3 regions of the Rossellomorea sp. KS-H15a genome follow, and region 3 is predicted to be linked to each of the others. Evidence: predicted binding sites of a transcription regulator. Region 3 holds the regulator's gene; each other region holds the start of a gene.
What was found. Region 3 encodes Rex, which represses fermentation and respiration genes when NADH is low (regulators of the CRP and FNR family bind a similar motif). Its sites were predicted from a motif close to TTGTGAAATATTTCACAA; they were not measured.
Positions count from the first base shown of each region.

Region 1 (11,167 bases), 2.1 Mb from region 3:
ATTTCTATGAAGAAGCGAAAAAAAAGAAACAATCCGACCCATCTTTTGACCTCAGGGCAATCAGCTTCCATGATTTACAGTGGATCGTTGAAGAGGAACAGTGGAAGAGAGACTGATGAATCATGCTTTCACGATTTTTTTAGAGGGGTTGGAATCACGGAAGTATGAAATACAATTGACAAATTGACGGTTATTTGAAAAAATGATAGTGATAAATATAGAGGTGAATAGAATGATCTCAGATAAAGTGAAGTTAACGGCAAAGGATATTCTTGAAAAAGAGTTCAAAAGTGGAATGCGGGGATATAAGCCGGAAGATGTGGATAAATTTTTAGATTTGATTATTAAAGACTATGAAACCTTTCATCAGGAGATAGAAGACTTACAGCAGGAAAACCTGCGATTGAAAAAGCAGGCTGAGGGTGCTTTGAAACAACAGCGTTCAGCGGCTCCGCCTCAACAGACCGGAACCACGAATTTCGATATTTTAAAACGTTTGTCTAATTTAGAGAAACACGTTTTTGGTAACAAATTATACGACTGATATTTCCAGTTGAATTATTGGGGGATTTACCGTATAATTAGGTATTGCTGATCCTTAATGGTGTTTGGGTAATCGCTGCAACGATTCGTTGTAGAGGAAAGTCCATGCTCGCACGGTGCTGAGATGCACGTAGTGTTCGTGCCTAGCCAATTCATAAGCTAGGGCAGTCCAACCCGGGCTGACGGCAGGGAAAACACCTACGTCCTTTACGGAGGATATGGTGTGACTACTTTGAAAGTGCCACAGTGACGAAGTCCTGTTAGAAATGGCAGGAGTGGAACGAGGTAAACCCCACGAGCGAGAAACCCAAATTTGGTAGGGGAATCCTCTCAAAGGAATTGAACGAAGAGAGGGACAAAGGAATTTCCTTTGTAGATAGATGATTACCACCCGAGTACGAGACGAACAGTCGCCTGCAGTACAACGGAACAAAACATGGCTTACAGAACACTATTACGGGATAAGAGCAATATGGATTAAATAATGCAAGTGACTGATACATGCAGGTAATACACTGCTCTTTTGTATCAGTCCTTTTTATTTTACAGGAAACCGGACCATACTAGTGGTAGTGGCATATTAATGAACGGGGTGACAAAGATGAGTACATATACGTTGATCGCAACGGCAGCGATGGGCTTAGAATCCATTGTTGCCAAAGAAGTGAAGGAATTGGGATATGAATGTCAGGTCGAAAATGGAAAGGTCATCTTCAAGGGAGATGAAACGGCCATTGCACGGGCCAATATGTGGTTGAGAACCGCTGATAGAATCAAAATCCTTGTCGGTGAGTTCAAGGCTTATTCCTTTGACGAACTATTTGAAAATACAAAGAAGCTTCCGTGGGAGGACTTTCTCCCTGTAGATGCAGAGTTCCCGGTGCAGGGGAAATCCGTTAAATCAAAACTTTACAGTGTCCCAGATTGTCAGGCCATCGTGAAAAAAGCGATAGTGGAACGGCTGCGAACGGCCTACAAGCGATCGTCATGGCTGGACGAAACCGGTCCTCTATTCAAGATTGAAGTGGCCATCCACAAAGACGTGGCAAGCATCACCCTGGATACAAGTGGTCAAGGTCTCCATAAACGGGGTTATAGAATCGGACAAGGTGAAGCGCCTTTAAAGGAAACGCTGGCAGCTGCCCTTATTCAATTAACGACCTGGAATCCAGATCGTCCTTTCGTGGATCCATTCTGCGGTTCAGGGACCATTGCCATCGAAGCTGCGCTGATCGGACAAAATATCGCTCCCGGCTTCAATCGTGAATTTCTGTCAGAAAAGTGGCCGTTGATGCCTGCCGATGTGTGGGAGAAAACGCGTCTGGAAGCCGAGGATTTGGCAAACTATGATCAGCCCCTTGAAATACTGGGTACCGACATCGATCATCGAATGATTGAAGTTTCCAAAGAGAATGCCCTGGAAGCAGGACTTGGGGACCTGGTGAAATTCAAGCAAATGCAAGTGCGTGATTTCACTTCGGAATTAGAATACGGCATCATCGTCGGAAACCCTCCATATGGTGAACGTCTGGGTGAACGGAAAGAAGTAGAGAAAATGTATCAAGAAATGGGAAGGGCCTTTGAAAAATTGGATACATGGTCTGTTTACATGCTGACGTCCCATGAAAATTTTGAACAATGCTACGGGAAACAAGCTACAAAAAAACGGAAATTGTTCAATGGATTTATAAGGACAGACTATTATCAATTTTTCGGGCCGCGCCCCCCAAGAAAGTGATCTGATTCGTATTGTTGGAAAAAGATGATGAAGTTGAGAATAACCCTTTCATTTCCTGCGTATAATAGTTCTATCATTTTTAGAGGAGTGAAAGAGGATGGACCATTCTTTCATCGATTTCCACAAAATCTATCAAGCCTTACAAAGCTCTATTTCTTCCATTTCAGGTGAAGAAGCGGAGGCCGTACATCTTGACCTTCATGAAGCATCCAAAAACCTGGATCAGGCATTTCAGTATGAATTATTAAAAAAGAGAATATACGACTGAGTGCACTCTCTCCGAAGCTAGAGACATCCATACAACTGGTAGACTCACCCTTTGTATGGAGAGTCTCTTTTCTTTTTGGGTAGAATGTACTTCTTATTATAGAAAGTCCTTAGATAAAATATCGGTTACACCTTTTCAATAAGAATGAATTCTAGTAAATTAGAAATATTGTGTCATGCAGGAGGTTCATATGAGAAGAAAATTACCATTCGAATTAACCAAGGAGCAATCCTTTTATGAAGCATTATCCGATTGGGTCGGGGATGTTTTTTATGATATATTGCCAGAGAAAGGATTTGACCTGCGGGATGAACAGGTTTTCATGGCCTTTCAACTAAATCAGGCATACAAGAATAAGCAGGTCATGTTTGCAGAAGCAGGTGTTGGAACAGGGAAAACCCTTGTGTATCTATTATATGCCCTTTCCTATGCAAGGTATACGGGAAAGCCTGCCATCATTGCTTGTGCGGATGAAACCCTCATCGAGCAGATCGTCAAAAAAGAAGGGGATATAGAGAAGCTTGAGAATGCACTGGATCTTGATATAGATGTCCGTCTGGCCAAATCGAGGGAGCAATATCTTTGTATCAAGAAGTTAGAAGAGAATGCTTCTCAAAAGGATGTCTATCAGGAGATGTGGGAAGAATTGCCGGGCTTCGTCCATGACAATTCCTCTATGAGAAGCTTCACTCATTACGGGGATCGTAAAGAATATGCCGGCTTGTCAGATGAAGAGTGGAGTTCTGTAGGCTGGGATTCCCTTCAGGACTGCATGTCCTGTGCCTATCGTCATCGCTGTGGACTTACGCTTCATCGTGAGCATTATCGGAATGCGTCTGACTTGATCATTTGTTCCCATGATTTTTATATGGAACATATCTGGACGAAAGACAGCAGAAAGCGGGAAGGTCAGCTGCCGCTCCTTCCGGAAGCAAGCTCAGTGGTCTTTGACGAAGGGCATCTGTTGGAATTTGCTTCACAGAAAGCGATGACCTACCGGATGAGGATGGAGACTCTTGAGGGACTGTTAGAAAAGCTGTCTTCATCTGATATGAGGGAGGAGACTCTTTATATCATTGAAGATATCATGCTCGACAATGAAAAGTGGTTCGGGCTTCTGGAGAAAGATTCCAAAGGGGAAACTGGATCCGACAGGCAGTATATCACGCGTTCAGAGGCGATTTTGCAGCAGGCCAGGTCTCTTACGGAAAAAATCGAGAACCTGCTGAATGAGCTTGTTTTTGAAAGCGAAATGTATGTGATGGATGATTACCTGTTAAAAGTAGTGGAAGAATATCTGGAACAGATTCAGTATTCTTTGAAACTGTTCTTAGATGATGAAAAAGGAATCTACTGGCTGGAAACATCAGAGGAAGAACACACCTTTGTGGTGATGCCGAGATTAGTCGAAGAAATTCTAAAAGAACAGGTTTTCAGTCAAAACATCCCATTTATCTTTTCTTCAGCCACCCTTTCCTATAATGGGGACTTTTCTTATGTGTCCCGATCACTGGGGATTGAGACATATGAAAAATTCTCAGTGGAATCCCCTTATGAATATGAGGAGATGATGAGGGCACATATTCCTTCATTGGATTCCGGTGTCGATTCGAAAAATCAATATGTTTGGGAAAAATTACAGAGTAATCAAGGGAAATCATTGATTCTTTTTACATCTAAGGATGAGATGAACGCCTTTAGGGCCTATCAGATTCAGCAGCCGGATCAAAACTGGAGTGTCATCTATGAAGGTGACCGTGAAATCAGTGATACGGTGGAACAGTTCCAGCAGGAAACGTCTACGGTCCTATGTTCCTATCACCTATGGGAAGGATTGGACGTGCCGGGGGATTCCCTTTCACAAGTGATCATTTACTCACTTCCTTTCCCGCCAAAAGACCCTGTCTTTGATGCGAAACGAAAGCATGCCACTCATTCCGTGGAAGAGGTGGATCTTCCTTACATGATGCTTCGTCTGAGACAGGGAATCGGACGTCTGATTCGGACAAGTGATGACAAGGGGAGTGTTCACGTTCTGTTGAATGATGATGAAACCACATATAGAGAATTGGCAGAGTCCGTCCTTCCCGTTGGAATCGAAGTGTTGAACGTATAATAGAGTGAACCGAAACCGCCTGAATAGGCGGTTTTTTAAATTGTTCTGGACCCAAGTTGCCAGAAAAATATGATAAAATAGATTGAATGTTAAAAAAAGGGGGCTTTTTGAATGAAAGAATCTATACTAGAGACAAAAGATCAATTTCACGAATATGCAAAAAAAATGTCGGCCTACAACGAAGCACTTGGGTTGATGTTCTGGGATTTGCGTACAGGCGCACCAAAAAATGGGGCTGAACAACGGTCAGAAGTGATTGGTATGCTTTCATCGGAGTTGTTCGAGATGTCCACTTCCAATGAAATGGCCGCTTACTTAGCGAAACTATCTCCAGTGATGGATCAACTGGATCCCATGACACAAAAACTGATAGAAGAGTGTCAAAAAGAGTACGATCGAAATAAAAAGATTCCCGTCTCTGAATACAGAGAATACGTGGTATTGCAGTCGAAAGCGGAAGGGAAATGGGAAGAAGCGAAAGAAAAAGCGGATTTTGATATGTTCAAGCCTTATTTAGAAAAGCTTGTGGCTTTCACAAAACGCTTCATTGATTATTGGGGATACGAAGATAATAAATACAATACATTACTGGATATGTATGAGCCGGGTGTGACGGTAGAGGTATTGGATAAGGTGTTTGGAGATCTTCGTGATCAGATTGTCCCACTCGTACATAAGATTTCAAAATCGGAACATAAGCCAAAAACCGATTTCCTTTTTGAACACTTTCCAAAGGAACGTCAAAAGGATTTCAGTTTAAAAATTCTTGAACAAATGGGGTATGATTTCAATTCAGGAAGACTGGATGAAACGGTCCATCCGTTCGCGATTGGTTTGAACCCTGGTGATGTAAGGGTAACAACTAAATATGACGAAAAGGATTGGAGGACAGCCGTCTTCGGAACAATCCACGAAGGTGGACATGCCCTGTATGAACAGAACATTTCAAAGGATTTAATGGGCACACCCCTTTGTACAGGAACATCCATGGGTATCCATGAGTCTCAATCCCTGTTTTATGAAAATTTTGTTGGCAGGGACCATTCTTTCTGGAAGCAAAATTATGCGTTATTGAAGGATCATTCGACTGGACAGTTTGATTCTGTTGAATTGGACGATTTCTACAGAGCGATCAATGAATCGAAGCCTTCGTTGATCCGGATCGAAGCAGATGAATTAACATATGCCCTCCATATCATCATCCGCTATGAAATTGAAAAAGGATTGTTCAATGATGAGATTGAAGTGAAGGATCTTCCTGAAATCTGGAATCAGAAGTATGAAGAGTACTTAGGTATCCGTCCTTCCCATAATGGAGAAGGTGTCCTCCAGGATGTTCATTGGGCAGGTGGAAGCTTTGGTTATTTTCCGTCATACGCGCTTGGGTATATGTATGCTGCTCAGTTAAAGCGTGCAATGGTAGAAGATATTCCCCATTATGAAGAGCTCCTGGAAAAAGGGGATCTTGCTCCCGTGAGAGAATGGTTGACCGAACATGTTCATCAATGGGGCAAGATGAAAAAACCGCTTGAAATCATCAGGGAAGTGACTGGAGAAGGGCTCAATGCCCAATACTTGGCCGATTATTTAACGGAGAAGTATTCAAAGGTATATTCCTTAAATTAACTATTGGAGGCAAGAATCATGGAAATTAATGTAGCATCACTAGAGGATAAATTGCTTGTTGGAATAGGCTGGACAGGTCCATATGGAAGAGGGTCCGAGATCCCGAGACTATTCACGAAGTTTCAACAGATGATCCCATCCATTCACTATATAAATGGAGATGAATGCATATACGCACCATTCCATGATAGGGCAACTGATTTTACGTATTATTGTACCGTTGAAGTTGATCGTGTGGAGAAACTTCCACCTGGGTTGGTGGAACTGTCACTTCCTGCAGGTGAATATGCACATGCCCTTTATGAAGGACTGTCGACGGAAGTGGAACAAGCCTATTTCGCCATCTTTAATTGGATTAAAGAGAATGGGTATGAAAAAGACTACTCCAGACTGAGTGTTGAGAAGTACCTATCCCAGGACCGTGAAATCAACGAAACGGAAGATAAAAGGAAATTAGAGCTGTTTGTCCCAATTAAACTGAAATAAAAAGGAGGCTGCTTCATTTGAAGCAGCCTTTTCTTATACTTGTCGCCCCAGAGCGAGCCCCTTCCGCTTTTCTTGTCACCACATTTTATAACCTTTAGATGCGGGTGGGGCGTTTTGGATCATGTCGATGAATGGTACGGTGTAGGCGACGAGGATGAGAGCGGCCAGGATGGTTAACCAGATCCGCCAGTTCTCGAGTGCCATTGGTGTCCTTTCGGCTGTATCAGCCGTTTCACCGACAGGGAATTCCTCCTCTCCCTTGGGAGCGAAGAATGCCAGGTTGATAAAGATGTATAGAACGAGAATGATACCCATGAAAAGGATCGTGCCCCCGATCGCCTGTGCTATTTGGTAGGGGATCCAATCCATTGCCTGAGGTGCATCCCCATAAGTGGAATATGAAGACCTTCTTGGTGCACCCAGTAATCCAACTGCATGCATGGCGCCAGACATGATGCTCATTCCGACGGCCCATACAATAGCCTGCACGATGGCCAATTTGTTCATTGCTTTCGTTAGGACGCGTCCCGTCAGATGAGGGACTAGCCAATAAGCAATTCCAAAGAAGGTCAAGACGACAGATGTGGCCAGTGTTAAATGAAAGTGACCGGTGACCCAAATCGTATTATGGACCACCTGATTCATTTGATTGGATGCATTGATCAATCCGCCTGCTCCTGCAGGGATGAAAGCAACCATTCCGATGAACGGCACTGTAAAACGGGCGTCACCCCATGGAAGCTTCTTGAACCATCCGAATAATCCCGTAGCTCCTTTGCTTCTCCCGTACATTTCAAATGTTGCGAACAAAGAAAATGCTGTCATCAGGGAAGGGATGACGACCATGAACGTCAGGGTCACCTGAAGGAACTTCCAATAAGCATCAATGCCAGGCTCCACTAGTTGATGGTGAAATCCGACCGGTATCGAGAATAGAAGAAAAAGGATAAAGGAAAGTCGTGCCAAAGAATCTGAAAAGATTTTTCCTCCGATGATTTTCGGAATGATCACATACCATGCCATATAAGCGGGCAGCAGCCAGAAATAGACGAGTGGGTGACCGAAATACCAGAACAAGGTACGGCTGACAAGGACGTCGACCCTGTCCACCAGACCAAGGGACCATGGAAGGAGCTGAAATAATACAGTCCCCGCAACCCCGATGGTGGCAACAATCCATAAGACGGTGTTGATGATGCTCATGAAAGTCAGTAAAGGACTCGGTTGTCCAGGATGTTCTTTTCTCCAGCTTATATATTTCATGATCATCCCTGCGCCGCCAAGCCAGCTCCCCACCACAACGAAGGTCAATCCTAAATAAAAGATCCAATGGGCCTGGAGGGGAGCATAAAATGTATAAAGGACCGTAGCTTCATTTAATAAAATCATGACTGCTGCCATGATCGTTCCAAGAAGCATGACCCAGAATCCCAGCCACCCCATGAAGCGGGATTTTCCAGAATAAGTCCCTGACGTACGGGAAATGGCAGCATGCTGGAATCCGAGAATAAAGAATGTCGTCAGTACCAATCCGAGTAATACCCCGTGAACAGTCAATACTTGATAATACCCGATACCTGCAGGCAAAGTGAATCTGCCTGAACGGACCAAAACCTGTAACAGGCCGGCGAGTCCACCTAATGCCAGAGCAGCAAACCCTACGTAAATGTGAGCCATGGCCAGTGTAGCATCCTTTTTATCAATTCTTACAAATGGTTTCATCTACTCCACCACCTTTAACATAGATTTCATCGTGTGATGACCGACACCACAGTATTCATTACAAACAATGAGAAATTCTCCAGCCTTGTCGAGTGTTGTAGTGTATTCACTGACAAATCCCGGTTCAAGCATCATATTAATATTGGTTCCTGCCACTTCAAACCCATGCACAACATCCTTGGTTGTAGCCGTGATTTTCAGTGTTGATCCTTTAGGGATTTCAATTTCCCCGGGGGTATAGAGAAAAGCGGAGGCCACAAATACCAATTCATAATCCCAAGCCTTTCCTTCCACTTTTTTAAGTCCGGGTTCGTTAAACGGAGCGATTTTGTCCACCTGCTCCGGATTGACGTATGCCTTTGCGCTTGGAGGCTGATGCCCCTGATGAAAAGCACTGATACCCAATATGATTAAAAATAAGATAAGAGACCCTGTTCCCAGTGTTAACCACCATTTCTCATAGCGATGCATATGCATATAAATCACTCCTTAAATTAAAAACGATTCAGAAACAGCAAGAATACCCCAAGCCATGTGAGGATTAAAAACCCTCCCAAAAATAATACCGAAGTAAATGTACCTTTTAATGAGGTGGGTTCCTTGACTTTGACTTCCGTTTTTCGATGTAATTCCGGTTTTCCCATTCCACTCATTCCTTCCATTCATTATTCACTGAATTGATAGTTCAATCATAAGCGGGTACACCTCTTTGAATCTGTGATAAATGTCACACCTAAAGGGGTGGTTTGTGAAAAAAGTGTGAAATGATTAAAAATAGGCACTCGGGTGTGTTCATTCTCGTGAACTCTTGCATAAGGTGTAGGAATGAAGAGGAAGGTGATGATCAAATGGAAAAATATTATTGTAAACAATGCTGTCAAATCTTCTCTGATAAGATGATGTGCCCTCAATGCCGGATGCCGGTCGAAGCGAAGATACACATCGAGGTCCATCATCAGCAAGTGAAAAAAGATCACCGATGAGGCTTACTGTGCTAAAATAAAGAAGATTCGAATAACAGATAAGGCGGTGGGGAATTTGTTTGTTCCTTCATTTTCATTGAAAGGTAAATTGGCCGTTGTCACAGGTGCAGGCCGGGGAATTGGACGTGCCCTCAGTATTGGATTAGCGGAGTCAGGATCCGATGTAGTCCTGTTGTCCAGAACCAGGGATGATTTGGAAGAAACAGCTGGTGTAATCGAGAAGCTGGGGAGGAAGGCTCATATCCTCCCGACAGATGTGACATCACGTGATGAAATAAACAAGGTGATCACCTACATAGAAGACCATGGCTTGTCCATCGATATCCTGATCAATAATGCAGGGATGAATATACGTTCGGAAGCGCTTTCGGTAACGGATGATGAATGGCAGAAAATCATGGATACGAACTTGAAATCAGCCTTTATGATGAGCCAGGAAGTAGGAAGGCATATGAAAGAGAGGGGCCGGGGGAAAATCATAAACATTGCCTCCGTCGCAGGCCACGTCGCCCTCAGAACCGGGGTCGTATATGCTTCCACGAAAGCAGCCATGATTCAAATGACGAAGGTATTAGCCATGGAATGGGGAAAACACAATATCAATGTTAACAGTATCGGTCCATGGTATTTCAAGACACCTTTAACAAAGGAACTTCTGCAAAATGAAGAGTATGTAAACGATATACTGGCAGTGACTCCTTTGAAAAGGATCGGTGAGCTCGAGGAATTGGTAGGCCCGGCGGTATTCCTTTCATCGGATGCCTCAAACTATATTACCGGACAAACCCTCTTTGTAGACGGAGGAATGACGATCAACGGTTTTTGATTCCAGGATAAAAGGCTGACCTTTCGCTGAAGGTCAGCCTTTTATCTATTTTCTATTCAATCATCAGTATCACTAAAAAATCACCAACATTTTCAATGGAAATCGGTAGTTTTAAGGCTTTGTCGAAACCATACATCTTCGATTGCCCCACAATCACGGTCGGTGGTGTGATGTCGAGTGAATGACCGGCCTGTGCAAGGAGAGTAGCTAGATTCCCTGCAATCATATTCCCGAGCTCACCCGCGAATGACTCAAGCATTTCACCTTCAAGGGGCATTCCAAACATGGATGCTCCCAAACCTTGAAAGCTCTCTTCTTCTCCATCAATGATCATTCTTCCTCTTACGTCACCCGTGAACCCGATGAGTACACCGATCTTATGCTGACTGAAGGGTTCTGTCAGCAATGAGGGTTTTAAAACAGTAACACTCAAAGGGATGACTCCTTTAATCGCTTCTACTGAACTATTAAGTATATCGGTGACACTTTTAGTTAAAATCATGTCGTATCCTCCAGTATTTTGTCACTATAATCATACCATACGGACTAGGATTAAAGGATGATATTTTCGTCCTCTTTTCATACTAAAGAACTATTTATAGAGAGGTGTTTAAAACAAAAATAACACTTCATACATGATTTTTGCCTAGGTGGAAAAGCTATCCTTATATGGAAGTGTAAGGAGTGGTCGTGCATGCCGAAAATACTCTCAGTGGAAACTGAGGTTCCGCCAGTTAAAATCACGCAAAATGAAGCCGCTGAATTTGCAAAGCAATTGTTTTCTTCAAGTTTTAAAGATATAGGACGTCTCATAAATGTGTTTCAAAACGGGGAAATAGCAAGCCGTTATTTCGTAAAG
Region 1 covers NZ_CP096886.1:3,146,499-3,157,665, reverse strand. Annotated here, with positions in the region: gene M1J35_RS16135 (SLOG family protein) at 1-116, shown strand, start outside; gene gpsB (cell division regulator GpsB) at 233-544, shown strand; RNA gene rnpB (RNase P RNA component class B) at 605-992, shown strand; gene M1J35_RS16120 (THUMP domain-containing class I SAM-dependent RNA methyltransferase) at 1,145-2,281, shown strand; gene M1J35_RS16115 (hypothetical protein) at 2,379-2,549, shown strand; gene M1J35_RS16110 (ATP-dependent DNA helicase) at 2,740-4,665, shown strand; gene M1J35_RS16105 (carboxypeptidase M32) at 4,777-6,291, shown strand; gene M1J35_RS16100 (GyrI-like domain-containing protein) at 6,310-6,777, shown strand; gene M1J35_RS16095 (b(o/a)3-type cytochrome-c oxidase subunit 1) at 6,853-8,499, opposite strand; gene M1J35_RS16090 (cytochrome c oxidase subunit II) at 8,500-8,976, opposite strand; gene M1J35_RS22720 (hypothetical protein) at 9,348-9,482, shown strand; gene M1J35_RS16080 (SDR family NAD(P)-dependent oxidoreductase) at 9,538-10,308, shown strand; gene M1J35_RS16075 (chemotaxis protein CheX) at 10,361-10,810, opposite strand; gene M1J35_RS16070 (type III polyketide synthase) at 11,003-11,167, shown strand, end outside.
Region 1: a site for Rex is predicted at 9,257-9,274, ahead of M1J35_RS16090 (cytochrome c oxidase subunit II). Genes of this name have one in related genera too.

Region 2 (11,167 bases), 1.4 Mb from region 3:
CCTCTCCGGATGAACGACCTGGTTCGCCCCAATTTTACGAAGGACCTTTTCATGATAATCATTTTGTGCTTTCACGGTAATTTTCTTGACGCCGATTTCCTTTAACATCAATGTCGTTAGTACACTGGACTGGATATCATCTCCAATCGCGACAATGACATGATCGAAATTACGGATCCCCAGGCTCTTCAATACGGATTCATCGGTTGAATCCGCAACAACCGCATGTGAAGCAATGGAAGAAAATTCATTCACCTTGTCCTCATCCTGATCGATGGCCATGACCTCCATGCCTTGATCCGTCAATGATCGTACGATACTGCCGCCAAATCGGCCCAAGCCAATAACTACAAACTCTTTTTTCACCATGTATCCCCCCGCAGTCTCTATAATCTATATTTTAGCATAAAAAAAAGGAGAAAATGACATTTCTCCCTTTCCTTTTTTGTATTTCATTCAAGTTCCAACTCGTCACTTGTTCCCCTTAACATAATCCGCATCAAATAAGAAAAGTCTCATCAAGAGATAAAGTGAGGGAATCAGCAATAACAGTCCTGCGATAAAGACTACGACCAGTGCCATCCCCATCGTTGGATTCGTGACACTCGTTTCAATCGTGATAAAAGGTTTCAGGATATATGGTAAATGTGACGCCCCGTAGCCAAAGAATGCAAAGAAGAATTGCAGCATGACCAGAGTGAATGCCAGGCCAAAATTCCTTCTCCTATAGATAAAAAATGAAGCGCCAAGAAAGCAGACAAGGGATAATCCGAACATCCACCAGATCTCGATGGCGCTATTGAAATGCTCGGGATTGTGTTCTCTTAAAGATACGAAAACCAGTAAACTCGCTAAAATCGTCGGCGGGCTCCAGAATAGTGAAAACTTTCTCAGTTCTTCTCTTGAATCCAAATCCCCCGCACGATTGGCATAATAGGTCAGGAATGTGGCACTGATGAATAAGACCGATACGATGGACAGGACAACCACGCTCCATGAATAAGGACTGGTAAACAATTCACGGGCCAGGAATACGACCTTATCACCCTGCTCTTCCAAAAAGCCTCCTTCAGAAATGGTCAATGCCGTAGACAGGGAAGCAGGGATCAGTAACCCTGTTGCCCCGTATAAAAACAGGTAAACGATATTGTCTTTGGAACCATAGTTTCCGAAAGCATAAAAACTTCCCCTGATGGCAAGCAATATAATCGCGATACTCCCCGGAAGCAATAATGCCGTCCCGTAGTAATAGGCCGCGTCAGGGAAAAAACCGACCAAACCGACAAAAAAGAAGACAAAAAAGACGTTCGTTACTTCCCACACAGGAGAAAGATATCGACTGATCAACACATTTAACGTATGCTCTTTCCCTTTCATCCTACCGTAAAAGGCGAAGAAGCCGGCTCCAAAATCAATCGAAGCCACTATCAGATAACCATATAGGAAAATCCACAGGACGGTGATCCCCACGATTTCCAAACTCATATTCATTCCTCCCCCTTAACAAAATCAATCGGCTCCTTCTTTATAAGGAGCCTCATCATGCTAACTCGCTTTTTTAGGAAAGCGTTGTTCCAATTCAGCTTCTGCCGGCTTATTTTTAAACATTTTAATCAATACAAAGACACAGAGGATGCCGAGGAGTATATAGAGACCCACAAATAGCGCGAACGTCAATCCAACCCCGTCTGCCTTTGTTGCCGCTTCCGCCACCTTCATATAACCACGCAAAATCCATGGCTGCCGTCCGACCTCAGCGTAAATCCAGCCAAATTCGATGGCAAGCATCGCAAGCGGTCCACTCGCAACAATCCCCCATAGCAATCCTTTATTCCATTCATTCCTTTTTTTCCACTTCCAGAATAAGATGAATGCCCCGGCAATGAAGATACTGTAAAACCCGATGGACACCATCAAATCAAACAGATAATGGACCCATAAAGGCGGCCGTTCGTCTTCCGGAAATTCATTCAAGCCGATGACCTCTGTATCAAACGAACTTCCCGCCAGGAAGCTCAGGAAACCTGGTAATCGTATCTCATTATGGACTTCATTGTTTTCATCAAGCGTCCCGAAAACGATTAAATCAGCATTCTCTTCCGACTCAAAATGCCACTCTGCAGCCGCAAGTTTCTCAGGCTGATATTCAGCCAGGAACTTAGCCGACAAATCCCCTGCGAGAGCAGAGCCAAAAGCGAAAATCAACGCAGATACCATCGTTAAACGAAGGGCTTTCTTATGGTAGTCCCCTCCTTTTTTACGGAGGATCGCAAATGCTGTGATAGCTGCCAGTATGAGGGCAGATGTTAAGTACGCCGTCGTCAGCACGTGAAACACTTTGGTTGGTGTTGCGGGATTCAGCATCGCTGCAATCGGATCGATATTGATCGCCTTTCCATTTTCCAATTCGAATCCCTGTGGAGTATTCATAAACGCGTTCACCGTCGTAATGAAGAGTGCTGAAGCCGAAGAACCGATCATCACCGGTATCGTCAGAAGCCAATGAATCCATTTATTCTTGAATCGATCCCACGTATAAAGATAAATCCCCAAGAAGATGGCCTCAAAGAAAAACGCAAATGTCTCCATGAATAAAGGCAGGGCAATCACCTGTCCGGCGACCTGCATAAATGATGGCCATAACAAGGACAGCTGAAGCCCTATCGCCGTTCCGGTCACCACCCCGACAGCCACCGTAATCGTAAATCCCCTTGCCCATCTTCGTGCCAGCAAAAGGTAATGAGGATCATTTCGTTTGATCCCCATGAACTCAGCTATGGATATCATAACCGGAACCCCTACCCCAATCGTTGCAAAAATAATATGGAATGCAAGGGTTGTCGACGTGAGCATCCTGCTTAAAACCACACTATCCAAAACCATTCTTTACTCCCCCTACCGAATTACTTTTTATCGTAAACAGCTCTTTCCTACTGTTTATCACTTATTGTTCATTATAAAACCTGTAGGTGAGTTTGTGAAGTATTGAACAATGAATATTTTGTGACGTTTTTCACAAAGATTTTTGTTTTTTAGTTTCTCCGACATGTGTACGAAGCCGTTTCACCACCATTCCACAAAAAAACCCCACACACCAGTGCGGGGTCCTCAATACTTCACATTACATCGCGTCCAACATCCTGAACTGTGACTTCACCAGTTCAAAATAGTCTCCTTCCTGTTCCATCAATTCGTCGTGATTTCCAGACTCTTTGATTCTGCCATTTTCAAGGACAAAAATATTGTCGGACTCACGGATTGTGGAAAGGCGGTGGGCGATGATGATCGCGGTACGACCGTTCAGTAATTTCTTCAATGCATTTTGGATCTTAACTTCTGTTTCTGTATCGATCGATGCTGTCGCTTCATCCAGTATGATGATGCGAGGATTTGCCAAAAGGGCACGTGCGAAGGACAATAGTTGTCTTTCACCTACAGATAACACATTCCCCCGTTCCTCGACTTCCGTTTCGTAACCGTTGGATAACTTTTCGATGAACTCGTTTGCCCCGATGGCTTCGGCTGCCTTCAAGACCTCTTCATCGGATGCACCCGGGCGTCCGAACCGGATATTATCCATGATCGTTCCAGAGAAGATGAATGTATCCTGCAGGACGATGCTGATTTGACTGCGTAAGCTTGAAACAGATGCATCCCGTAAATCTACTCCATCAATCTTTACCACGCCATTTGTCGGGTCGTAAAATCGGCTGATGAGATTCGCGATCGTCGTCTTACCAGAACCTGTATGTCCGACGAGTGCAACGGTTTGCCCGGCTTTCATTTCCAGATTGATGTCCCTGAGTGCTTTACGTTTATCATCATAAGAGAATTCAACATGTTCGAATTGGATTCTTCCCTTGATATCGGTCAGATTCAAGGCATTTTTCTTTTCGTTTACGATCGGTTGTTCATCGAGGAATTCAAAGATTCGCTCGGATGAAGCCATCCCGATCAACAGCTGATTATACACCTGCCCTAGTCTTGAAATTGGTTCCCAGAACATGCCGAGATAGAATGCGAATGAGACGAATTCACCAAGCTCCAGGGATCCATTTTGAATGAGGTGAGCCCCAAACCAAATCAGGACGGCAGTTCCGATGGCATTCGTTAATTCCACCAGTGGTCGGAACATGGCATTTTTCTTTGTGGCCGTTCTCCAGCTATCGAAGGTCTCTGTGTTTACCCCATCAAAGAAGGCCATATTTTCCTTTTCCTGGGTGAAGGATTGTGTCACCCTGATCCCCTGGATGCTTTCATTCAAATGGGAGTTAAGTTTTGATTGCTTGAGCCTTACCACCTGCCAGGATTTGCGTATTTTTTTGCGCAGGCTTGTAGAGATGAAGAACATGATAGGCAAAATGACCATGACGGCAAGCGTCAGTTCCGGACTTAACGTAAAGAGTATCACGATGATTCCGATGAGCAGAATGATATCCATCAATAGATTGATGACACCGTTCGTGAAGAGCTCCTGCAGGGAGTTGATGTCATTCATGATCCGGACAAGGATCGAGCCTGCTGAACGCTGATCAAAGAAACGATGGGAAAGCCATTGAACATGACTGAATAAATGTTTTCTCAGGTCATATATGACCCCCTGACCCAATTGATTCATCCATTTGATCCTGAGGACGTTGGCTATATAATTCAAAACATACAGTCCCGCTATGACTCCCACAAGGGTAAAGAGAAGATTTTCATCTTTTTGCCTGATTGCTTTATCGAGTGTGTATACCCCGATCAGGATCGGGATGATCAGGCGGACAGCCGTTGTGATCAAAACGGTAATGATAGACAAGGGCAACAGTTTTTTTGAATATGGTTTTAAATATGTCAGTAGCCGATAGAGCTGTTCCCAGTTGAATGGCTTATCGATCACTTGATCAGTTGAGTAATGGAACCTGCTCAGAATGGTTTTATTCACTTTCTTTTTTTCGCTCAATCTCTTTCACCTACCCTTCCTGAGTTTGTAATATTTTTTTCTGGTCTTGGTATTGAATGTCATAAATTCGCTGATAGGGTCCATTATTTTTCAATAAGAAATCATGGACCCCTCTTTCAACCACTCTGCCGTTCTCAAGGACGATGATTTCGTCGGCATGCTTAAGCGAAGAAATCCGGTGTGCGATGATGAAGGTCGTACGATCGGACATGACTTCTTTCAGCGCTCTTTGGATTCTGAATTCCGTTTCCATGTCCACGGCACTTGTAGCATCATCGAGAATGAGGATCGACGGGTCCGTGCAGATCGCGCGAGCTATGGCGATCCGTTGTTTCTGACCGCCTGAAAGACCTAATCCCCTTTCACCCAATCTTGTGTCATACCCATCAGGCAATTCGGAGATGAAATCATGTGCCTCGGCACGTTTTGCTGCTTCAATGATTTCTTCCATAGATGCTTCCGGTCGACCATATGAGATATTGGCTTTGATGGTGGAGGAGAATAGGAATGACTCCTGGAGGACGAATCCAATATTTTGACGGAGTGATTTTAGCGAGTAATCTTTTACATCCCTTCCATCAATGAGGATCTCGCCTTTATTCGGTTCATAGAAACGTGTGATCAGCTGGGTGATACTCGTTTTTCCTGATCCTGTGCCTCCGATCAGACCAATGACCTTACCGGGTTCTGCCTTAAAGGATATACCCTCAAGGGCTGCTTCGTCATGCACCGTGTAATTCAATGATACATCCTTGAATTCCACTTCGCCTTTCAATCGATCAACATGGATGACACCACTATGATCCTTTATCTTTTCATCCACTTCCAAAATCTCGAGTAATCTCTCTCCCGATGCCTTGGATTGTGAAAAAAGGTTGATTGTGAATCCAAGGTTCATGATCGGCCAGATGATATACCAGACCAGGCTGTAAAAGGCGACAAGCTCACCTGGTTGTAAATTTCCATTCATGACGAGATATCCACCGTATGCAAGGAGTGTCACGACACTCACATTCCCTAAGAACTCCATGAGTGGAAAGTATTTTGCCCAAATGTCCGAGGTGAAAAGATACTTGTCTTTATAATCACCATTGGACCGGTTGAATTTATTGATTTGAAACTCTTCCCGGGACAGTGATTTCACCGTATTGATCCCGGAGATATTTTCTTGGACATTCGTGTTCAGCTTTCCGAAGGACTTGCGGATACCGCGGAAGGCAGGGTGGACCGCCTTATCGAATTTGTATACGGCAATGGCCAGAAAAGGCAGGGAAACCAGTGTGACAAAAGTCAATGAAGGTGAATAGTAGAACATCACCCCAAAACTGACCGTCACCAGCAGGAAGAAGCGTAGTAATTCCGAGAAACCAAATGATAAGAAAAAGCGGAAAGCTTCTACATCCGCCGTCAAGCGTGACATCAAGTCCCCTGTTTTGGCGTTATCATAATAACTGAATGGAAGGAATTGAAGCTTTTCATACAATTCGTTCCTCAGTCGGTAGACCGATGTGATCCCAAAAAGGTCCCCATTATACTGTTGGATGAATGTGGCGATCCCTTTCACGACCATGATGCCGATAAATCCGAATGCAAGGTACGGAATCCACTTATATTCCCCTTGGATAAAGACATCGTCAATAGTAATTTGTAAGATCATTGGATATATCACTGTAATGCCTGTAACAAAAATCAAGAAAATCATTGAAATGATAAAATGCCTTTTATAAGGCCAGTAAAAGGCTTTTAATTTTTTAAATGTATCCATATTTTCTCTCCCCTCCGTGTTCCATTAAAAAACAACGTACTACTAAATATATCGGCTTTCGAAATAATTATCTACCCTTTTTTTAGAATTTTTTCCTTTTTGTGAATTCTCCTTCAAATCTTACTATTCATCTATATTGTAAAAATGAAACCACAAAAAAAGATCGGTCTTTTGACCGATCTCTTCTCCATATTACGTTTGATCCCTACTCGCTTTTATTCATTTCATCCAGGACACGGTTCACACGCTTTTCAAGCATCTTCATGCCGCTTCCTCCTGCCTGGAAGTGACGGAGATTCCCGTCTTTATCAAATACATAATAAGCAGGGACGTATTGATTTTCAAATGCATCTGTCAATTTATGCTCACTGTCCACAAAAATCGGGTGAGTGATATCGTGCTCCGCAGCCACCTTTTTGATTTCGTCCAGATTTAAATCCTCCTCTGAACGGGGCATATGAACAGCCATTACGTTCAGTTTATCACTGTATCGGTCACGGAATTCATTGACTTGGGGCATGGCTTCTTTACAGAGGTGACAAGAAATCGACCAGAAGTGGATCAGGGTCGGTTTATCTCCAACAAGATCATTCTTTGTCACTTCTCCGTTCAACCATTCAGTAGCGCCGGAGAGTGCCGGCATAGGTTCACGCAGTTTCATTCCAATTGCCTCCTTTAATTTCTGTTTATGAGTAAAAAAAAAGACCTAACAAACGGTTAGGCCATTATTCATTTGACAATTATAAAGTTTTTTGACCTGGCTTCCAGTTCGCAGGGCAAAGTCCGCCGGTTTGAAGCGCTTGAAGTACACGTAATGTTTCTTCCACGTCACGGCCGATATTGTTGTGGAATACAGCCTGGTACTGAAGTTCTCCCTCAGGGTTGATGATGTATAGGCCACGAAGAGCCACACCTTCTTCTTCAATCAGAACACCATATTCACGGGATACAAAATGGTTTGTATCTGCCGCAAGTGGATATTTCAGTTCACCGATTCCATTTGCATTGCGATCGGTGTTGATCCATGCTAAATGTGTATGGATAGTGTCTGTAGAGACACCAATGATTTCTGCATCTAAGTCTTCAAACTCATCGTAACGGTCTGACATTGCTGTGATTTCCGTCGGACATACAAATGTGAAGTCCATTGGATAGAAGAACAATACTGTCCACTTATCGTTTTTCATATTTTCCTCTAAAGAAACTTTACCGAATTCTTTGTTTGGCATTACAGCGTCCATTTCAAAACGTGGAGCCTGTTTACCAACCATGCGTTCTGCCATGAATAAATCCCTCCAATGAGTGTTTGATGAAATAATGTCTGTGAAAGAATGGCTTTATAAGCCTGTCCATTTCAACTCACAAATATCATTATATAGGATTGGATTTTTTTAGTCAATTATAATTAATTCAATATTATAATAATTATAATTTGTTTCCATCATCCCTTAGTTGTTTTGCCCAAAACAAATGTCATTTAGTCTCTACTTGCATGAAAGATCTGCCAGGATTAAGTTTATTCATTATCCACCTGGGAATAAACCAGTATGCTTTTTAGGGGGATCTCCTTTGACATAACCTATGGGGTATTGTGTATACTAGTATGGTCATTATTTAATAGGAAAGGATGTTTTGGTTTGGATTACATAATTGGTTTAAACGCTTTAAGTGATCGACTATCCAATTTTAATTGGGGCGGTCTATTAGTGACGATCGGAATAGGGGCACTGCAAATTTTAGCGATTTGGATCGCTTTTATCATTGTAAAAGGTGCGGCGAACAAAGTGATTGAAAGGATCTTTGAAAAATATCGAAAGAGAAATGATGTATCAGTTGGTCGTGCTCAGACATTACAAAGTCTTTCAAAAAATATTGTCGGCTATATCCTGATATTCGTTTTCTTCGTAACGATCATGCAAATCTTCGGTATCCAGGTGACCGCGATTCTTGCAGGAGCCGGTATTGTCGGACTTGCCGTCGGTTTCGGGGCCCAGGGGTTAGTAAGTGACGTGGTCACCGGCTTTTTCATTCTTCTTGAGAAGCAGGTTGACGTTGGCGATTATGTGACAACGGGCAGCTTCTCAGGAATTGTGGAAGAGGTCGGTTTAAGGACGACTCATATCCGCGGCTTTGATGGGACCCTTCACTATGTGCCGAACAGGGAAATCACGAGTGTCAGCAATCATTCACGTGGAAACATGAGGGCCCTTGTCGATATCGGTATTTCTTATGATGATGACATCGATAAGGCAATGGTCGTACTTCAGCAAGTATGCGATACCATTGCACAGGAAGATGATAACATAGTCGATGGCCCGAATGTGCTAGGTGTTCAGACACTGGGTGCTTCTGATGTCGTACTCAGGGTATTATGCAAAACAAAGAACATGGAGCAATGGGGTGTGGAACGAAAGCTTCGTAAAGCATTGAAGGAAGCCCTCGATCAGAATGGGATCGAAATTCCTTATCCTCACCAGGTTTATATCGAGAAAAAAGAAGACTGATGTAACGGAAAAGAGAAGGCGCTGCCTTCTCTTTCTTTATTTCTCCCTTCTCTTTTTTGCCTCAAGAAGACGTTTCAGTCGCGCGTCATCACCATTTACTTCAGGTTCCGCTGTTTTCTTTTCCCGTTTCACCTTTTTGACGGATTCCCTATCTTCTTTGGTCACTTCCAAGGTTGGCTGACGGTCAGTTCTCTTCCGCTCATCATTCCAGCGCTCCTTGTTGACTTTTCTGCCAAGCTGTTCGATGCTTGTTTCCTCCTTCATCTCTTGCGGCGTCCTCCGTGGTTTAATCAGATCAACCACCATCATGATCGGTCCAACCCCGAATCTTCTTATAAAAATCTCACAAAAGAATAAAAGGAAGCCTGCTGTAATGAGAATGGTTTGAATGGACCGTTCTGTAAACGAGGGTTCATGCAGGTCCCTGAATGCCCCTTTCACGGAAGAAGTCTTCCTTCCGCCCGTCTCCTCTACGATTGTATCAAGTGACTGGTATCCTCCCTTGAAAGAATACTCTTTCGAATAAGGGACTGAGAAACCCGTCTGAAATGTGCTTTCACCATCCTCCCCCCTTTTGGCAATATTCATATTGTACAGACCGGGCGATAAATGTTCTTCAAATACGACCTCATAATCCCCCGGTGCCTTTATCCTGGTTGTTGCGGGAATCATTTTTCCATCTTCAGACAGGACCGTCACCTCAAGTGGTGAGATGTCCCCTTCGGACGATGACAACTTTAGACGGGTATTTTCGTTTTCTTCCTTCACATCGATGGAGTAAGGATTCGAACGAAGCTCAGGAAACGAGCGTGTGACCAGTTCATTGAGAAATGCCGGCCACCCCTGCCAACGAGCAAAATCACCCGTCCATTTCCCACTCGTGTCCGACGTAAAGGCGAATGATCGACCAAGACCATATCTCCAGGTAGCCAGTACCGGATCGTTCTTTCCGCTCTCCATTTCCATGCGGGCAGTCCCTTTCAGGGAGGTCGCAATATAAGCATTCATCTGAGGAACACCGTCTTTAAATAGGGGCGACCAATCCGATGATGTAATCCTTGGATAAAATGGTTGATCTTCTATATAGGTCCTTGTCGTGATCACCGTCTCTCTAGTCAAGATGCTCGGTATCACGCTGGCATCGGTGACATCATAGAATCTTCCTTTTCCCCACTGACTCAGATCGTTCAGCAAGCCTCTGTCAGCCCCTTCTCCTATTGAAACGGTGGATAAGGTGATTTGTTTATCATGGCCGTCTTCTACAAGTGTCTGGTAACTCCCTGAGGTGGCTGATTGTCCGTCTGTCAAAAGAATAATATGCTTTCTTTTTAATGGTAGATTCTCAAGACTCGCATAAGCCTGCTGAAGGGAGCTGTAGATTTCTGTCCCGCCTCCTGGCGAAATGGAACGAATCTTTTCTTCTGCTTTTTTACGATTAGTAAGCGGCTTCGTTTTGACGATATCCCATGGCCGGTCATCGAAGGCAATGACACCCAGCGTATCTTTATCTCTTAGGAGGGAAACGGTCCTGGCTGCTGCTTCTTTTGCAAGGGCCAGCTTTTGCCCGTCCATGCTGCCGGAGCGATCCAGAACGATCACCAGCCCAAGGGAAGGTAGTTCCTTCTTCCCCTTCACATCCATATCGACGGGAAGTATTCGTTCGATCGGTGTCTTAAAGTATCCCCCAAGGGCAAAGCTGTCACTACCACCGAACATAATGAATCCTCTCCCAAACTCTTTTACATTTTTTTCCATTAGGAGCATTTTTTCTTCAGGGATGCTTGTGGCAGCTACATTATCAAACAAGATGCTTTGATATTGCAGATAGGATGTCAGCTTGCCGGGCAGTTGTTCCGGTTTATATACATCGACGGTAAACCCGGCTGAGTTTAGTAATGGTGCCAATGCACTTTCCCCGCCGGCGTTTTCCACCAGCATGACTTTTGCGGCTCC
Region 2 covers NZ_CP096886.1:2,211,266-2,222,432, reverse strand. Annotated here, with positions in the region: gene M1J35_RS11385 (potassium channel family protein) at 1-369, opposite strand, end outside; gene M1J35_RS11380 (cytochrome d ubiquinol oxidase subunit II) at 472-1,485, opposite strand; gene M1J35_RS11375 (cytochrome ubiquinol oxidase subunit I) at 1,546-2,883, opposite strand; gene M1J35_RS11370 (ABC transporter ATP-binding protein) at 3,122-4,945, opposite strand; gene M1J35_RS11365 (ABC transporter ATP-binding protein) at 4,956-6,710, opposite strand; gene M1J35_RS11360 (TlpA family protein disulfide reductase) at 6,916-7,371, opposite strand; gene M1J35_RS11355 (peroxiredoxin) at 7,451-7,993, opposite strand; gene M1J35_RS11350 (mechanosensitive ion channel family protein) at 8,348-9,214, shown strand; gene M1J35_RS11345 (vWA domain-containing protein) at 9,251-11,167, opposite strand, start outside.
Region 2: a site for Rex is predicted at 3,002-3,019, ahead of M1J35_RS11375 (cytochrome ubiquinol oxidase subunit I). Genes of this name have one in related genera too.

Region 3 (11,167 bases):
TCTTGTCTGTTATTATTGGACCATTTTATAAAATTTCCCAAAGGTAAAAATAGGTATTTTGTATAGCTACGAAAGGTTTACTTCGCTTTTATCAACAGGGTATTTGAATTTTATAGTGGTAATTTTTAGGTGTTTTATTACAAGTATTAAAATTGGTAGGTAATTGGAATCATTTGTGAATGAAGTGTGACTGCTTCCTGTCATTTTTATATTGAACGAATTTTCCAAATATAGATAAATACCTCCATATAATTGAAAAAAGCCATCCAGTCGTGCCGGATGGCTCTTCCTATTCTTTATAATTTGTTCGCCAGTTGATCAAGGAGTTCTTCCTTAGTGATAACCGCTTCTCCACCGCCTTGAACAAACGATTCTTTCCCGCCGCCTTTTCCATTGATGAGCGGGAATACTTTTTGTGCTACTTCTCTTAGGTTAATGGTTGGTAACGACCCCTTCGCCGCTACGAGCTGAAGCTTTTGATCATTATGCACGACCAGCATCACAATCGCATCCTCTCTCTTAGAGACGATATGCTGGGCGATTTTCTGAAGTTCCTGGATCGGCCGGTCACTGTAAGCTTTTTGAATGAGCGTATAGTCATCTTCTGGGATTCCGAGTAATCCTTCCGCTTCATATGTAAGCAGGACTTCTTTCAATCCATCGAGTGCTTTTTCCTGTTCTTTCTGTTTGGCGATCAGCTGCTCGGCTGTCGGTACCATCGTTTCTTCAGGTGCCTGGAGTACACTTGTGAGCTCTTTCAGCAGTCCATGCTTCCGGTGCAGTTGATGGAGGACCCTGTCACCGCAGATAAATTGCAGGCGGATATGGCCTTTGTGCTTTTCCCAATCAAGGATCTTGATGGCTCCGACTTCGCTCGTGGAACGTGGGTGGGTTCCGCCGCAACCGTTATAGTCGAAGTCCGGGATGATGACGAGGCGGATTTCATCTGTGACGGATGGCTGTTTCCGTAGCGGATAGTCGGACAGTTCCGCTTCCGTCACCCACTTCGTCTCGATCGGACGTGCTTCCCTTATGATCCGGTTGGCTAGCTCCTCTGCTTTCGAAGCATCTGAGTTGCTGATGTCACTGACGTTTAAGTCAATGGTGAGGAACTCTTTCCCGAGATGAAAGCTGATCGTCTCATATTGCAGTGCTTCTGCAAATGCGGCCGACAGGATATGCTGACCGGCGTGTTGCTGCATATGATCGAATCGGCGTTCCCAATCGATCTGCCCTTCGATAACTTCTGAAATGTCTTCAAACGGTTCTTCTATGTAATGACGGATTTCTCCGTTCACCTCTTCAACGTTGATAACCCTCTTATCCTTTAACGTTCCCGTATCATGGGGCTGACCGCCACCTGTCGGATAAAAAGCCGTTTGCTCTAATACGACGTACCAGCCTGACTCATCCTGTTGCTGATCCTGAATGGATGTGTGAAAGCTTTTCATATAGGCATCTTGATAGTATTGTTTGACTGTCATCGGTAACCCTCTTTCTGAAATGTTCTATCCATACTTTATCATAAGAAGGATGGATGGAACCACGTCAGTCCCTTGGCTTCTTCTCGATCGATATTGGTACTGTCCCGACTTGTTCCCATGGAATTTCCCATCGTCTTTCAAATTCTTCTTTAGCCCGCTCGTCCCCTTCAATGATCCGTTCTACCAGCGTCCTGAGATCCATCGTTGTATAGTTCATGTTATCACCTGCTTTGGTTTAGTTAAAAAGTAGAAGTCACACGCAGTATACGTAAATCGTTTCGGTATGGATGTGTTTTTATCATACTTTTTACCTATATGGTGATTTTGTAAACTCTTTAACTCTCTTAGGACGTAAAAAAAGTGGTCACTCCATAAGGAATGACCACTTTTATCTGGATAGCTCCAGGAAATGGGCGATGATGAATTACATCATGCCGCCCATTCCACCCATGCCGCCCATGCCGCTCATATCCGGCATGCCGCCGCCTTCTTCAGGAATGTCCGCTACTACTGCTTCAGTAGTCAGGAACATTGCTGCAACAGACGCTGCGTTTTGAAGCGCAGAACGAGTTACTTTGGTTGGATCTACGATACCTTTTTCGATCATGTTGACCCACTCACCAGTAGCTGCGTTGAATCCGACACCTACTTCTTCCTTCTTCAGACGTTCTACGATGATAGAACCTTCGAGTCCAGCGTTGTGAGCGATTTGACGGATCGGCTCTTCAAGAGCACGCAGCACGATGTTAATACCAGTTGCTACATCTGCATCCGCTTCGATTGATGCTACTTTGTTGTATACGTTCACGAGTGCTGTACCACCACCGGATACGATACCTTCTTCTACTGCTGCACGAGTAGAGTTCAGGGCGTCTTCGATGCGTAGTTTACGTTCTTTAAGCTCAGTTTCAGTTGCAGCTCCAACTTTGACTACTGCTACTCCACCTGCAAGCTTAGCAAGGCGCTCTTGTAATTTTTCTTTATCGAACTCAGAAGTGGACTCTTCTAATTGAGCACGGATTTGGTTTACGCGAGCTGCGATTTTTTCTGGGTCTCCAGAGCCTTCTACGACAGTCGTGTTTTCTTTCGTTACGACTACTTTCGCCGCGCGGCCAAGTTGAGTGATGTTGGCAGATTTAAGGTCTAAGCCTAAATCTTCTGTGATTACTTCTCCACCAGTTAGAACCGCTAAGTCTTCAAGCATCGCTTTACGACGGTCACCGAAGCCAGGAGCTTTAACAGCTACAGCGTTGAATGTTCCGCGAAGTTTGTTCACAACAAGTGTTGCAAGAGCTTCACCTTCAACATCTTCTGCTACCATTAATAGTGGCTTACCTTGTTGTACAACTTGCTCAAGAACAGGAAGTACTTCCTGGATGTTTCCGATTTTCTTGTCAGTGATCAGGATGTATGGATTTTCTAAGACAGCTTCCATTTTATCTGAATCAGTGACCATGTATGGAGATGCATATCCGCGGTCGAACTGCATTCCTTCTACTACGTCAAGTTCAGTAGTGAACCCTTTAGATTCTTCAATTGTGATAACGCCGTCGTTTCCAACGCGCTCCATTGCTTCTGCGATCAGTTGACCGACTTCTTCGTCAGCTGCAGAGATAGCCGCAACTTGAGCGATGGAATCTTTGCCTTCGATCGGCTTAGAAATCACTTTTAATTCTTCGATAGCCGCTTGAACCGCTTTTTCGATTCCTTTGCGAACGCCAACAGGGTTAGCACCAGCTGTTACGTTTTTAAGACCTTCACGGATCATTGCTTGAGCAAGGACCGTTGCAGTCGTTGTACCGTCACCGGCGATTTCGTTTGTTTTGCTTGCTACTTCAGCAACCAGTTTTGCACCCATGTTTTCGAATGCATCTTCTAGTTCGATTTCTTTCGCAATGGTTACACCGTCATTTGTGATAAGTGGTGAACCGAATTTCTTCTCAAGTACCACGTTACGTCCTTTTGGTCCAAGAGTTACTTTTACTGCATTCGCTAATTGATCGACACCGCGAAGCATGGAACGGCGTGCTTCTTCGCTGAATTTAATATCTTTAGCCATTATAAAGTCCTCCTCTTATTTAAATAATGTATGGTTTACTATTACGGAATTTAAATTATTCGCCAACTACAGCCAGAATATCGCTATCACGAAGGATCAGGTATTCTGTGCCTTGGTATTTCACTTCTGTACCAGCATATTTAGAGAAAATGATTCGATCGCCGACAGCTACCTCAAGAGCAACGCGCTCACCGTTGTCAAGAATGCGACCAGTACCTACAGCCATCACTTTACCTTCTTGTGGCTTTTCCTTTGCGGAATCCGGTAGCACAATACCGCTTGCTGTTTTTTCTTCTGACTCAACTAGCTCGATAACGACGCGATCACCTAGTGGTTTTAACAAGTGAAACAACCTCCTTGAAATATGTAAATGATATTTATTAGCACTCGCTCACTGTGAGTGCTAACACAACTATTATATTAATTAATTCGTTTTCATTTTGCAAGAGTCCTGCCTAAAATTTTTTTCGTCATTTTTCTCTTTTTTTCACACCCTCCTATCCTATGCCCTCCTTTCCCCATATATTCCAGGCTGAAAGAAACCCTTAGATTTGAACAGTTCCGCTTTTCTTAGTAGAATTGTACAGGAGTAACATGACCGTTATCTTACAGGTGCTAAAGGAGATCAAACGTTGAAAAAACATTTCGGATTTATTTTAATAGCCTATATCGTCATGCAGCTTTCAAGCATTGTCGGGGTACCCCTTTTATATAAGATCGGTGTCGACGTCCTCGGTAAACCCGATGAGACGGTACGAAGCCTTGTCCCTGGATATTGGCTTGTCATCAGCTTTACGCTGACCCTTCTCATTGTGGGAGGCATTCTCAGGAAAAGCGAAACAAGCACCCGTCTCGAACGGAGTGCTCCCATGGGCGCCGGCCGTTCGATTGTTTGGGCGGTACTCGGAATCTTCATGGCATTCATCGCTCAATCGGTTGCGATACAAGTCGAATATGCATTAGGAATTCAGATGGGGTCTGAAAATACTCAGATGATCATCGGCATCATTGAAAAAGTGCCGTTATCCATGCTGGTCGCGGCCATCATCGGACCCATTCTGGAAGAGATCGTATTCAGGAAGATCATTTTCGGCGTGCTTTACGAGAAGATGCATTTCTTCTTTGCCGCTCTAATCAGCTCGGTCATTTTCGCTCTTGCCCATTTCGAGCCTGAGCATGTGATCCTGTATTCAGCAATGGGATTCACCTTTGCCTTTCTTTATGTAAAAACGAAGCGGATCCTTGTGCCAATATTTGCTCACGTGGCCATGAATACAACGGTCGTTCTAATGCAATCTATCTATAAGGACGATATCGAAAAAATGATGAATGAAGCTGAAAAAATACAAGGATTTATTGGAGGATTATTTCTATGAGGAGGTCACCATTATTCTCGGGAGTGATCTATCTCCTTCTCGGTGTGCTCTTCACATACTTTGCTGTACAAAATGTACAGAATGATGAAGGTTGGGGATTTTTCACGTATATGCTGATCTTTCTTGCGACCCTGGACTTCGGTTCCGGGTTACGGATGGTCATGCTGCATTTCAAAATCAAAAAACAAATAAAGCACAAAAAATAAGGATTGATCAAATGATCAATCCTTATTTTTGTCTTCAAACTGTTCCATTTCAAGCTTCTGCTCCGCCTCCAATACTTTTTTGTATCCGATCTTGGAGATCCAGATGCTGACTTCATATAGTATGAAGAGCGGTACCGTCACCATTAGATGGGACACAATGTCGGGAGGCGTGATAAGGGCCGCGATGACCAATAAGATAAAGTAGGCAGCTTTCCTCATCTTCCCCATCATCATCGGCGTGATGATTCCTAACCGTGTAAGAAATAGCATGGCTACGGGTAACTGAAAAAGAAAACCGAAAGGAATCGTAATCTGGAATAAGAAATGAAAGTATTCGTTTATTCCTATCACTTGTTCTATATTTAGGTTCGTTGATAAACCCATCATGAATTTCACGATATATGGAAACAAAATAAAATAAGAAAATGACAATCCACCTAAGAAAAGGATAAGGGAAACTGGAATGTAACTCAGCGTCACTTTTCTCTCTCTTTCATATAAACCAGGGCTCACAAAAGACCAGACTTGAAAGAGAATGATAGGGGATGTCATGATCAAAGCAATGAACATGATCATTTCCATATAAATCTTGAGAGGATCTGTGATACGAAAGGCGTTCATGGTTAATTCTTTCGCTTCATCGGCATGCTGTAAGTACCTGATCAGCGGTTCTGCAAGAAAGAAGCTTACAACAACTGCTAACAAGAAGAAAACGACTACAAACATGAGTCGTTTTTGCAATTCTCCTATATGTTCATAAACTGTCATGTCTCTTTGACTCATGGCGTTCATCCTACTCTACTTAGCACTATTATTTTTTTCGTCTTCATCATCTGCTAAGCCTTTTGTTGCATTTTTAAATTCACGCAATGTATTTCCTGCCGCTTTTCCTAATTCCGGAAGTTTCTTAGGGCCAAAAATAAGTAAAGCAACGACTGCTATTAATACGAGGCTACCTGGACCTGGCATAATGAGACACCTCCTCTTTTACCATTCTATCATAACGTAAATATGAAGAATTTTCTATTCTGTTATGATTCCATCTTGTGACATTTCCGTGTCATCCTCCGAGTAATGCTTCAAGAAGTATACGAGTGACTGAAGCTCCACCGCCAAGTCGATATGATGGACACGGATATGGTCGGGCACCGTCAATCTAGCCGGGGTAAAATTCAGTATCCCCTTTATATTCGAAGAAACCAATCGGTCTGTGATATTCTGAGCAGAAGATGCCGGCACCGTCAGAATCGCTACTTCAATATCATGCCCCACAAGCTTCTCTTCTAAATCATCTAAATGAAAAACGGGTACATCACTGATTTGAGTCCCGACCTTCTTTTCATCCACCTCAAAAGCCATTTCGATCTTCGTGTTATTATTCTTGATGAAATTATAATGAAGAAACGCTGTACCAAGATTCCCCACCCCGATCAGCACAACCTTCGTAAGGGCATCCTGATCCAGTGTCTTACGGAAGAAGGATAACAGATAATTGACATTATAGCCGTATCCCTTTTTACCCAATGCACCAAAATAAGAAAAGTCCCTGCGGATCGTAGCAGAATCAACTTTCACCGCTTCACTTAATTCCTTCGATGAAACCCTCTGCTTACCTGATGAGTACAGATTCTTGATAAATCGATAATATAGCGGAAGGCGCTTGGCCGTTGCCTGTGGAATTTTCGTTGTATCCTGGTTCATATTGTATTCCCCCACATCTATTCAAAACCTCTGATACCGCTTCCAAAATAGAAAGCATACAGATTTAATAAACTCTCCTACCCATCATACACTATATTTTATCCTAAGTGTACGAAGATTAATAGGTGTTTTATTGCCGTTCCCCTCTCAAATACGGTACACTAGCACTATGAAATAGAGGTGAAACGTCATGATTCTTTTACAAGTGAATCAATTAACAAAAAACTTCGGTGCAGATAATATCCTATCAAATATTAAACTTGAAATACAGACTAGAGATCGTGTTGCCCTTGTCGGCCGTAATGGTGCGGGGAAGTCGACTCTTCTAAAAATAATAGCAGGACACCTTTCCTACGATTCCGGGGAGATCACAAAGCCAAAAGGCGTCTCCATCGGGTATCTTGCCCAAAATACGGGTCTCGAATCGGATCTTTCCATCTGGTCTGAGATGCTGACTGTCTTTGAGGAATTGAAACAGCAGGAAAAAAAATTGCGATTTTTGGAGCAGCAAATGGCCGATCCCTCGGTATATGAACAAGAGGAGGTCTATCAACGGGTATTGAAGGAATACGATCAACTCCAGGTTCTCTTCAAGGACTCCGGCGGCTATCAGTATGAAGCGGATATCCGTTCCGTCCTTCACGGATTGAACTTTGCCGATTTTGATTACGAAACCAAGATATCCACACTGAGCGGTGGTCAGAAAACCCGTCTTGCCCTTGGTAAGCTTCTTCTGACCAAGCCTGACATCCTTATCCTCGATGAGCCGACCAACCACTTGGATATTGAAACTTTATCATGGCTTGAAACGTATCTTCAAAGCTATGAAGGAGCCGTCCTGATCGTTTCCCATGATCGCTACTTTTTAGACAGCGTCGTCAATCAAGTGTATGAAATTTCCCGGAACAGGAGTAAGAAATACCCCGGGAACTACAGCAGATATCTTGAACAAAAAGCAGAAGACTATGAGAAAGATCTCAAAATGTTCGAGCGTCAACAGCAGGAAGTCGCAAAGCTCGAAGACTTCATCCAACGGAATATCGCAAGGGCGTCTACCACGAAAATGGCACAGAGCCGGCGAAAGAAGCTGGAGCGCATGGATCGGATGGATCGACCACTCGGCGATGAGAAGTCTGCCAGCTTCGCGTTTCAAATTGACCGGCCAAGCGGGAATGACGTCCTGCACGTCCAGGACCTTACCATTGGCTACGGGAAAAACGAGACGATTTCCTCCCATATCGATTTCTCTGTCAAAAAAGGGGACAGTATCGCCCTGGTTGGACCGAACGGAATCGGGAAATCGACGCTTTTAAAAACATTGGTGAATAAACTTCAGCCACTGGACGGCACATTTAAATTCGGATCCAATGTTTCCATCAGTTACTATGACCAGGAACAAGCCGAACTATCATCGAACAAGACCGTATTAAATGAACTATGGGACGAATATCCGATGAAGATGGAGAAAGAAATCCGGACGGTCCTCGGTAACTTCCTCTTTTCAGGGGAAGATGTCCTAAAGACCGTTTCTACCCTAAGCGGTGGAGAAAAAGCACGGTTAGCCCTCTCCAAGCTGATGATGGAAAAAGGAAACGTCCTGATTCTGGATGAGCCGACTAACCATCTTGATCTGGATAGCAAAGAAGTGTTGGAAAATGCCCTGATTGATTATCCCGGAACCATCCTCTTTGTGTCACACGACCGGTATTTCATCAACCGAATTGCCACAAAGGTCGTTGAATTATCCAAAAAAGGCTCGACGGAGTATCTTGGCGATTACGATTATTATGTAGAAAAATTACAGCAGCAGGAAGAATTGGCGGCACTTGAACGCACGGAACAGGGTGAACAATTACAAGAGCCCACTCAAAAACGATCTCACAAGATTGATAAAGAAGCGAAAAAGCTCGAACGTCAACGAAAGCGCAGAGTCGAAGAAATCGAAGGCCTCATGGAAGTACTTGAAATAAACATACAGGAAAAAGAAGATCTCCTCTGCGACCCTGACATCTTTCAAGATCACGAGAAAGTACAGGAGATTAATGAATCACTAACAAAAGCGAAAGAAGAGCTTGATTCTTTATTGGAAGAATGGACAGAACTGGAAGAACTCCTTCAAGAAGAGCAGTAATCCACAGGATTGGGGATAACTATCACTCCCCAATCCTTTCTTATTCCACATTATTATCCACAGTTACAACACTTATAAAACGTTACTCAAAAGAGTTTTCCACAATATCCACAAAAACAGCCTGAGTTATCCACAGCATTTACCATTATTTAGGTTCTGTATTACTCATGTTTTTCACAATGTATACACACTAAATAAGTAGTTACTAACAATTTGTCCACAACCTGTTGATAAAACGTATGTTCGTTCCTTTAAAATCCTTCCCCCCTGACTAATTCTGTGCATTACTCACAGGATATCAACAAACAATAAAAAAAGCTTGAACGATGTTTCGTTCAAGCTTTCCCTTTTAGAAATTCTCGATATCAAGTCCTGGATGAGCATTCATATCCATGCTTCCCCTTTTTCCTTGTTGGAATAACACTGTTCCTGCGGCTGCAATCATAGCAGCATTATCTGTACAAAGAGATAGGGGAGGAATGACCAATTCCGCTTCCATTCCCTCAAATGCTTCTTGAAGGGCAGCACGCAAGCCTTTATTGGCCGCAACTCCGCCAGCAAGTAATACTTGCTCCACTTCATACTCCTTCACAGCCTTAACCGTTTTCGTTACTAACACATCAATGACACTTGCTTGAAAGCTCGCGGCCAAATCCTGTGGATGAATGGTCATGCCCTTTTGTTTGGCATTGTGAAGCGTGTTGATAACCGATGACTTCAAACCACTGAAGCTGAAATCATAAGATCCTTCTTCCAGCCATGCCCGTGGCAGCTCAAGACTTGCTTCCCCAACATGTGCCAGCCTGTCAATATGAGGACCACCTGGATATGGAAGGCCCAATGTCCGCGCTACCTTGTCGTACGCTTCTCCGGCAGCATCATCGCGTGTTTCTCCGATGACCTCAAAGGACCCGTGATCTTTCATGAGTACAAGCTCCGTATGTCCTCCGGAAACAACCAGGGAAAGAAGAGGAAACCTCATCTCTTTCACTAAGCGATTGGCATAGATATGCCCTGCAATGTGATGGACCCCCACCAACGGTTTATCGTGGGCAAAAGCGAGAGCCTTGGCCGCGTTGACACCGATTAATAGTGCGCCTACCAAACCAGGTCCTTCCGTCACAGCGACACAATCTATATCCTCCATCGTCATCCCGGCTTGATCTAGCGCTTCCTCCAGTACATACGTAACCTGCTCCACATGATGACGCGATGCAATCTCAGGTACCACTCCACCGAATCGCTTATGACTTTCAATTTGAGACGAAACAATATTCGTCACAATCTCTGTTCCATTACGTATAATCGCCACAGCTGTCTCATCACAACTTGTTTCAATTCCCAATACTACTATATCTTTTTTCATAAATTCACCCACATTACTAAAGCATCCTCTTGATTGTCCGAGTAGTACCTCTTACGAATCCCACCGTCTTTGAAACCGAGCTTACGATATAAGTGCTGCGCAGGCATGTTTGAAACCCTGACTTCGAGTGTCATTACGCGAGCGCCAAATTCAACCGCTATATCCATGATCTTGCGCATAAGACCTTCCCCCAAACCACGTCCCCGGTAATCAGGGAGCACGGCTACATTTGTGATATGGGCCTCATCCACGACCAGCCACACGCCGCAGTAACCCGCAAGCTTCTCTCCATCTTCTGCAACGAGGTAGGTGGACAGGTGGTTATGCTCAATTTCATTCAAGAAAGCGTCCCGGCTCCAGGGAATGCTAAAAGATTGATTTTCAATTTCCATTACCTCGTTTAAATCATCGACTGTCATAAATCGTATATCCATATTGTAACGATCCTTTATCATCTATTCAGATTTATTTTGGGCCTCCAGCCACTTCACTTCTGCTTCCGCCATCCGTATATAGTTGGGAAGCACTTCATGTGCCGTCATTTCTTTTAAACCCAGTCCAATATAAGCCAGTTCAGAAGGGCGGGGATTATGACTGACAAATGGTGCGATTCTTGCTTGATCTCCAAGTACTTCCTTAATCATGCCCTTATGGATGGAGACATCATTCCCGACAAATAACAACTCTTTATCTAATTCTTTTAACTTTGTCGCCCATTCGTCAAGCATCATGTTGCGATCTTCTTCCACGCAAACTAATCGATCTCCCTGAAACTCATAGAGTCCTGTGTATACCTGTCCTCTTCTGGCATCAAACAACGGAACGATAAACCCTTGAAAATATC
Region 3 covers NZ_CP096886.1:812,367-823,533, reverse strand. Annotated here, with positions in the region: gene M1J35_RS04215 (alanyl-tRNA editing protein) at 297-1,484, opposite strand; gene M1J35_RS04210 (hypothetical protein) at 1,549-1,701, opposite strand; gene groL (chaperonin GroEL) at 1,909-3,543, opposite strand; gene groES (co-chaperone GroES) at 3,599-3,886, opposite strand; gene M1J35_RS04195 (CPBP family intramembrane glutamic endopeptidase) at 4,176-4,919, shown strand; gene M1J35_RS04190 (YdiK family protein) at 4,916-5,125, shown strand; gene tatC (twin-arginine translocase subunit TatC) at 5,141-5,908, opposite strand; gene M1J35_RS04180 (twin-arginine translocase TatA/TatE family subunit) at 5,924-6,094, opposite strand; gene M1J35_RS04175 (redox-sensing transcriptional repressor Rex) at 6,149-6,826, opposite strand; gene M1J35_RS04170 (ABC-F family ATP-binding cassette domain-containing protein) at 7,017-8,957, shown strand; gene tsaD (tRNA (adenosine(37)-N6)-threonylcarbamoyltransferase complex transferase subunit TsaD) at 9,307-10,323, opposite strand; gene rimI (ribosomal protein S18-alanine N-acetyltransferase) at 10,320-10,778, opposite strand; gene tsaB (tRNA (adenosine(37)-N6)-threonylcarbamoyltransferase complex dimerization subunit type 1 TsaB) at 10,779-11,167, opposite strand, start outside.